2 linked regions of the Alkalihalobacterium alkalinitrilicum genome follow. The main gene of each other region encodes a partner of the protein of the gene in region 2 in a complex. Links are inferred from orthologs where the notes say so. Each region holds a gene or a part of one and is shown on either strand. Other genes may lie near its edges.

Region 1 (3,246 bases), 1.0 Mb from region 2 along the record:
AAACTCACGTGCAAATACTGATTCGACCTTTTCTTGAAGAGCTGTATCTTTTTTTCGAATACCTTGCGTCTCAAATGTCAAATACCGACCAGCCTTTTTCCCTAACCGTTCAGCCCCTTGATCTGTTATTTCTACTCTCGTTATTTTTACACCGTCTTGTTCGCGCTCTTTTACAATTACACCTTCAATCGTTCTTCTTTCTTTAGCGGGTGCCTTTTTTTGTTCTTCTTCTTGAACAATTTCATGGGCCTCGACTGCCAAATCTGTACGGACATTGTATAAGCTTAAGTCTAAATCTTTTTCTGTCACAGAGAGGACCTCCTTTTTATACTTAATTAAAAAAGTCTAGGAATATAGCTGGTTCACCTCTTCAGTAAATTGCTCCTATATGCCTTGGAAATCCAGCCTAGGATAAGGAACTTAAAAAACATCAAGGCTCATCTACTTTAAGCCTGCAAGTGCTATCTACAACGTTGTGCCTATTCTCCTGGTTTTTTTGTCCTCCTTCTTGAACGTTATGCTAACCTTTTGAAAATAGGTTTCCCGCCAAGAAGCTTTTCATTCTTCTATTGCAATTATTCATGGTTTTTGATAGAATGCTGTTTGTTGTACTTATTCACTGTTGTGAAGGTTACTTCAGGGAGGTGAAAGGAATGCCTAACATTAAATCTGCGATTAAACGTGTAAAAACAAACGACAAGCGCCGTGTGCAAAACGCTTCTCAAAAGTCTGCTCTTCGTACAGCTATCAAGAACTTCGAAGCTAAAGTTGCAGCTAACGAAGCAGAAGCAGCGACAGAAGCGTTTGTTGCAGCTGCTAAAAAGCTTGACAAAGCAGCAAGCAAAGGCCTTATTCATAAAAATGCAGCATCTCGTCAAAAGTCTCGTTTACAAAAGCAATTAAACGAAGTATCTGCATAATCGAATGATTGGCTAAAAGATTTAAAAAAGTTAACTTTTTTAAGGTAAAAAACGGAGTAACTCTTTTGGAGTTTCTCCGTTTTTTATTTAGAGAGGAGTCGATTAATTGTTATTTTTATAAAATAAACAAATATCGACTCTGTTGTTCTTCTTTAACTCACAATGCATACCCCTTTTCCCTACTAACCATCTACAAGATCGTTATCGGTGGAACTCCATCAATAATAATTCAATCGCTAAATGTTTATCGACTTGGCCACTTTTGATGTGAAAATCTGTTTCTGCAAGCCTTTCTAATAAACGAAAGAGTGTCGCTTCTTGAAAAGCCTTCGCTTGCTGTCCAGCTAACTTGGCAACATACGGATGAATTTTAATTTGTCCTGCAATTTGCTGCTGTGAATATCCTCTTTTCATCAACTCTTTCACTTGATAAATAATCCGGACTTGGCGCGCTAATAAAGCAACAAGCTTGATCGGATCTTCTTTTTGTCTCATTAAATCAAAATATATTTCTAACGCTTTCTCGATCCGTTTATGAATGAGATGATCAATTAACATAAAAACGTCTTGTTCTACCGTTTTAGCTACAAGTTGATCAACAATTTCTTCATCGACCGTTCCGTGTTCCCCTACATATAACGAGAGCTTTTCGATCTCATTGACGAGCATTAATAAATTACCACCAAGTAGTTGAATAAGCTTTTCTTTACCGCCTTTTGTAAATTCGATCGAGTGACTATCAGCTTGTTCATTGAGCCATTCGTGTAGCATCTTCTCATCGAATTCTTTCGTATCTACAATTTCCGATTGTTTCCGCAACGACTTCACTAACTTTTTTCGTTCATCTAATTTATCAAACGGAGCAGTGAGAATAAAAACCGTTTCAATAACAGGATTTTGTACGTAAGCTTCGAACAATTTCAAGTTGTGCTCGATTTTGCTGTCGTCCTTTTGAGCAGTTAAAAAATAAGCATCCTTTGCGATAACTACACGCTTCGACCCTAAAAACGGAAGTGTATTTGCATCCTCTATCGCAACGTCAATCGGAGTTTCTTTTAATTCATAAGTGGATAAATTAAAATCGTATTCTTCTTCTGTTAGTGTTTGGGCAACAATGGATTGGATTAAGTCTTCTACTAGAAAACGCTCTTCGCCAATTAACAAATAAAGTGGGAAAATTTTATTTTTGCTAATATTTCGCTTTGTTTCTATGTATGACATTATTTAGTCCCTTCCTCATTGGTTGGATATTCCTAAAAGAGATTGGTAATATTATTATGGGTAATATGTAAAGTAATGTCTATACCTACAAGAAAGTTTACTCACATGAAAAAGAGGCTAACCCATTGTTGTTGTAGTTCCACAACTTATATCCAGATAATGAAACGGCTTGCGTCGCATTTCATATAAGTTAGAAACCACATTACATGAGTTAACCCCCATTTATGATAAACGCCATCAAAAGGACCCTAGGAAACCCTTCAAATGACGATAATCATGAACGACGACCTCTACACTAATTATGATATCCTATGCAAATGAAAAGTATAGGTGACAACTCTTTACAGCAGTGGAAGATAAAATTTTAAAATTTGACAATGAATAGACAATCACAGAAAGTACCTATGGATTGTATGGATTTTTTTCTTGTCTTCCCTTATACTAAAGATTGAAATAGGAGGGGTTACTAATGAGTGAGTTCGAAAAAAGAGTACAATGTAAACGCAACGATGCGATCGATTCAGGCGTTGGGTTTATCGTTTCTTTCGGCTTCTTTGCCACTTTATTTATTATCGCTTCACTAATTGACGTATTTGGCAACATGTAAGAAACCTATACTTAATTAGAAAAAGGGTTACCATTACGGTATCCCTTTTTCTTCTTTTCGTTGTAGTTTTGTTTCCAACTCCATTATAGTTTCTTCTGTAAATGTAATTCGAATAGCACCGTGTTCATCCGTACGAAAAATCTTTATGTTTCGCTCTTCTAAAGCCAAAATAACCTCATCATGCGGGTGTTTAAATCGATTGTTACGACCAGCTGAAATGAGCACTTTATTCGGTTGCATATGGTCAAGAAATCGAGGGGTAGACGAAGTACGACTACCATGATGGCCAGCCTTTAGAATATCAACGCTAAGATGCGGATATTGGCGGATCAACCGTTCCTCCCCATTTTCCTCTAAATCACCTGTAAACAGCCAAGAAACGCCGCCTAATATACTGTATAAGACGATAGAACGGTCATTTAAATCCTCTTCATCCCCTTGAGGTGACAAGATATAAAATTCACTTCCCCCTTTCCCCCAAGCCATTCCTTCTTTCAC
Region 2 (3,238 bases):
TACATAGCTGTAGCTTCACCCTCAATATTCGGGTTCGTCGCAATAATAATTTCTTGTACCGTTTCATCTTGTAGACGCTTTAATAGCTCTGGGATTTTAATATCCTCAGGGCCAATACCATCCATTGGAGAAATCGCTCCATGTAACACATGGTATAGACCATAGTATTCCTTCATTTTCTCCATTGCAATAACATCTTTTGCATCTTGAACAACACATATAGTTGAACGATCTCTTTTCATATCCTCACATATTCGACACGGATCCGTATCGGTAATATTATGACACACCGAACAATATGATAGGTTACGTTTAGCGTTTACTAGTGCTTTTGCAAAGTCTAGCACATCATCTTCTTTCATATCTAGAACAAAAAAGGCCAGACGACTGGCTGTTTTGGGGCCGATGCCTGGCAATCTCATAAAGCCTTCCATTAATTTTGCTATTGGTTCAGGATACTGCAAACAGTTTACCTCCTTAGAGTGTTACGTTGCTTAGAACAACCCTGGCATATTCATACCTTTTGTATACTTACCCATATCCTGTTCTACTAGCTCATCGACTTTTTTCAACGCTTCATTCATAGCTGCTAAAATTAAGTCTTGTAGCATATCTACATCATCAGGATCTACTACTTCTTCTGAAATTTTAATATCTAGAATTCGTTTATCGCCACTCGCTACAACAGTCACCATACCGCCTCCTGCTGTCGCTTCAACTGTTTTTTCCTTTAATTCTTCCTGTGCTTGCATCATCTGTTTTTGCATCTTTTGTACTTGTTTCATCATTTGTCCCATGTTCTTCATATTAACTACCTCCAAATATTATTTACTTTCAATAATTTCTATTAAATCCGAACCCACTAATTTAATGGCCTCATCGACAATAGGATCTTCCTCTGGTTGATCTGTATCACCACGTTGTTCTCTTAAGAAGTCTTCTTTTATTTTATCCCATTGAATTAATAAAATTGATAAGAAACTCATCTGTTTTTGGTAAACTTGCTGGACGACATTTTCCACATCGGATCTAAACTTCGATTCAATCATATCTCTATGCATTTCGTTTTGAAATGCGAGTACAATATTATCACTTGAAGCAGCAACAGGTTTACAATCACTTAGCCAAGCTTGCGCAGGAACACTATGTTGTTTCACTCGCTCCATTACTAAGCCCCACTGACCACTAACCGTTTGCAAATCTTGTTTGGTTGCTTTCTTTAATACTTCTTTTACTTGAGGGGAAACTGTTTTGCCTCCTAGCGAAGGGGAGCTTTTTCTTTGTAACGGTTTAGGAGCTTCTTTCCGTTTTTCACCAGCAACTAAATTTGATTGTCCAGACTTTAAGTCTTGTATTTCTTTTTCAAGACTAGCCAATTTTTTTTCAAGCGTTGTAACCTTTTCATCATCAACTACAGACTGCGTTGTTGATGATGCTGATGTTTGACACAGTTTAACAATCGCAAGCTCTAAAAATATTTTTCCTTGTGTTGCCCATTTCATTGCTTGTTGACTTTCACTAAGTAAATGAAGCCATTCATAAATGGAAGCTTGAGAAACTTCATTTGTTAGTTTTTCAAATTGAACATCCACCTTGGCTCTCTCCAGCATTCCTTCGAGTGATGGAGCTGTTTGATATAAAAGAATATCCCGATAATAAAAAATCAAATCTTCAATAAAGCGTTGAGGGTCTTTCCCTTCAGCCAGAAGGACATTCACTGATTTTAAAGCCTGTACCGAGTCTTTTGCCTGGATTGCATTTACAATATCCGACAAAAAGTTTTGGGAAACTGCTCCTGTTATTGAAAGTACATCCTCAAGTGTTACTGCGTTTTCTGAGTAGGACATGGCTTGGTCTAATAAGCTAAGAGCATCACGCATCCCACCATCAGCAGCACGAGCAACCATTTGTAGAGCCTCGTCATTAACTTCAACATCGTAGTGACTAATGATAAATTTCATTCGTTCTACTAAAGCTTCATTTGAAATTCTCTTAAAATCAAAACGTTGACAACGAGAAATAATCGTCAAAGGAATTTTATGAGGTTCTGTTGTTGCTAAAATAAACAGAACATGCTTTGGTGGCTCTTCAAGAGTTTTTAATAACGCATTAAATGCACCTGTTGATAGCATATGAACTTCATCAATAATATACACTTTATACCGAACTTCATTAGGTGCAAATTTTACTTTATCACGAATATCGCGGATTTCATCAACACCATTATTAGAAGCAGCGTCAATTTCAATCACATCAACAATCGAACCGTCAGTAATCCCTTTACATGACTTACATTCATTACATGGCTCAGGCACTGGCGCTCGATCACAATTAATTGCTTTTGCAACAATTTTAGCGGCGCTGGTTTTTCCTGTTCCCCTAGGTCCTGTGAAGAGATAAGCATGGGAAAACTTATTATGTACTAAAGCATTTTGCAACGTCTTCGTAATATGTTCTTGTCCAGCAATATCTCTCAACTGCTGAGGTCTCCATACACGATATAGTGCTTGATATCCCAACTCCTACTCCTCCTCGGTCACTATTGCTTTCATTATACCTTAATTCGCCTACTATTTTCAAAAGACAAATAAAAAAACAGCTTATAATAAGCTGTTTTACATTTATTTTAAATTTAAAGCCGTGCACCTTCCTTCGATCAAGTTGCCCCAAGCGTTACCTAAGCAGTTAGCTCGGCCCAGGCGACTCTGCGGCACACGGAAGGGGCCACTTACTGCTGCTTCCTTCCGGACCTGACAGGGTTCATGGGTTTCCGTTGCGCAGAACCCAAGCGTCAACACCACTTACTTAGGTCAGACCTCACGACAACAAGACCTCGAGAAGGGATTCAGCCTCGCTACAGCGGATTGCGAGTACAGGGCACCGCTACCTCCCCACCTAGCACGACAAATTTAATAACAATTTTAGGTGCGCCTCTTATGTGACGCATAATTTAGTATAGAGGTTTTCAATATAAAATGCAATAGCAATACTTTCGTCTATTGGTTATTATTTCTGAGAACTTCAGCATGTACCTCTTCTGTATTAAGTATATCATAATAACGTCAAATTATTTATTTAACTTTTGCCTTTGTCTTAAAGTTTTAAAGAAATCTTTTAATAATTGGGCACATTGATCAGCAAGAATTCCATTTGTGACCTCTGCTTGGTGATTAAACCGAAAATCATTAACCAAATCGTAAAGAGTTCCTGCACAGCCTGCCTTAGGATCGACTGCGCC

What was found.
Region 1: dnaX (region 2) and holA share a complex: the UniProt entries of both Bacillus subtilis proteins name them as parts of the DNA clamp loading complex. The link is inferred for Alkalihalobacterium alkalinitrilicum from one-to-one orthologs.

What each region holds. Positions count from the first base shown.
Region 1 is NZ_KV917368.1:2,673,677-2,676,922, forward strand. What follows is about bases 132-3,045. They hold holA (DNA polymerase III subunit delta), read right to left. Parts: upstream 2,142-3,045; coding sequence 1,122-2,141; downstream 132-1,121. Other genes in these bases: gpr (GPR endopeptidase), read right to left, coding at 132-309; rpsT (30S ribosomal protein S20), read left to right, coding at 654-920; BK574_RS12845 (YqzM family protein), read left to right, coding at 2,611-2,748; BK574_RS12850 (DNA internalization-related competence protein ComEC/Rec2), read right to left, coding at 2,782-3,045. Also shown: more of gpr, read right to left, coding at 1-131; more of BK574_RS12850, read right to left, coding at 3,046-3,246. UniProt on the Bacillus subtilis protein: Part of the beta sliding clamp loading complex, which hydrolyzes ATP to load the beta clamp onto primed DNA to form the DNA replication pre-initiation complex.
Region 2 is NZ_KV917368.1:3,714,304-3,717,541, forward strand. The notes cover bases 173-3,078. They hold dnaX (DNA polymerase III subunit gamma/tau), read right to left. Parts: upstream 2,520-3,078; coding sequence 825-2,519; downstream 173-824. Other genes in these bases: recR (recombination mediator RecR), read right to left, coding at 173-464; BK574_RS18100 (YbaB/EbfC family nucleoid-associated protein), read right to left, coding at 495-806; tadA (tRNA adenosine(34) deaminase TadA), read right to left, coding at 3,068-3,078. Also shown: more of recR, read right to left, coding at 1-172; more of tadA, read right to left, coding at 3,079-3,238. UniProt on the Bacillus subtilis protein: Part of the beta sliding clamp loading complex, which hydrolyzes ATP to load the beta clamp onto primed DNA to form the DNA replication pre-initiation complex.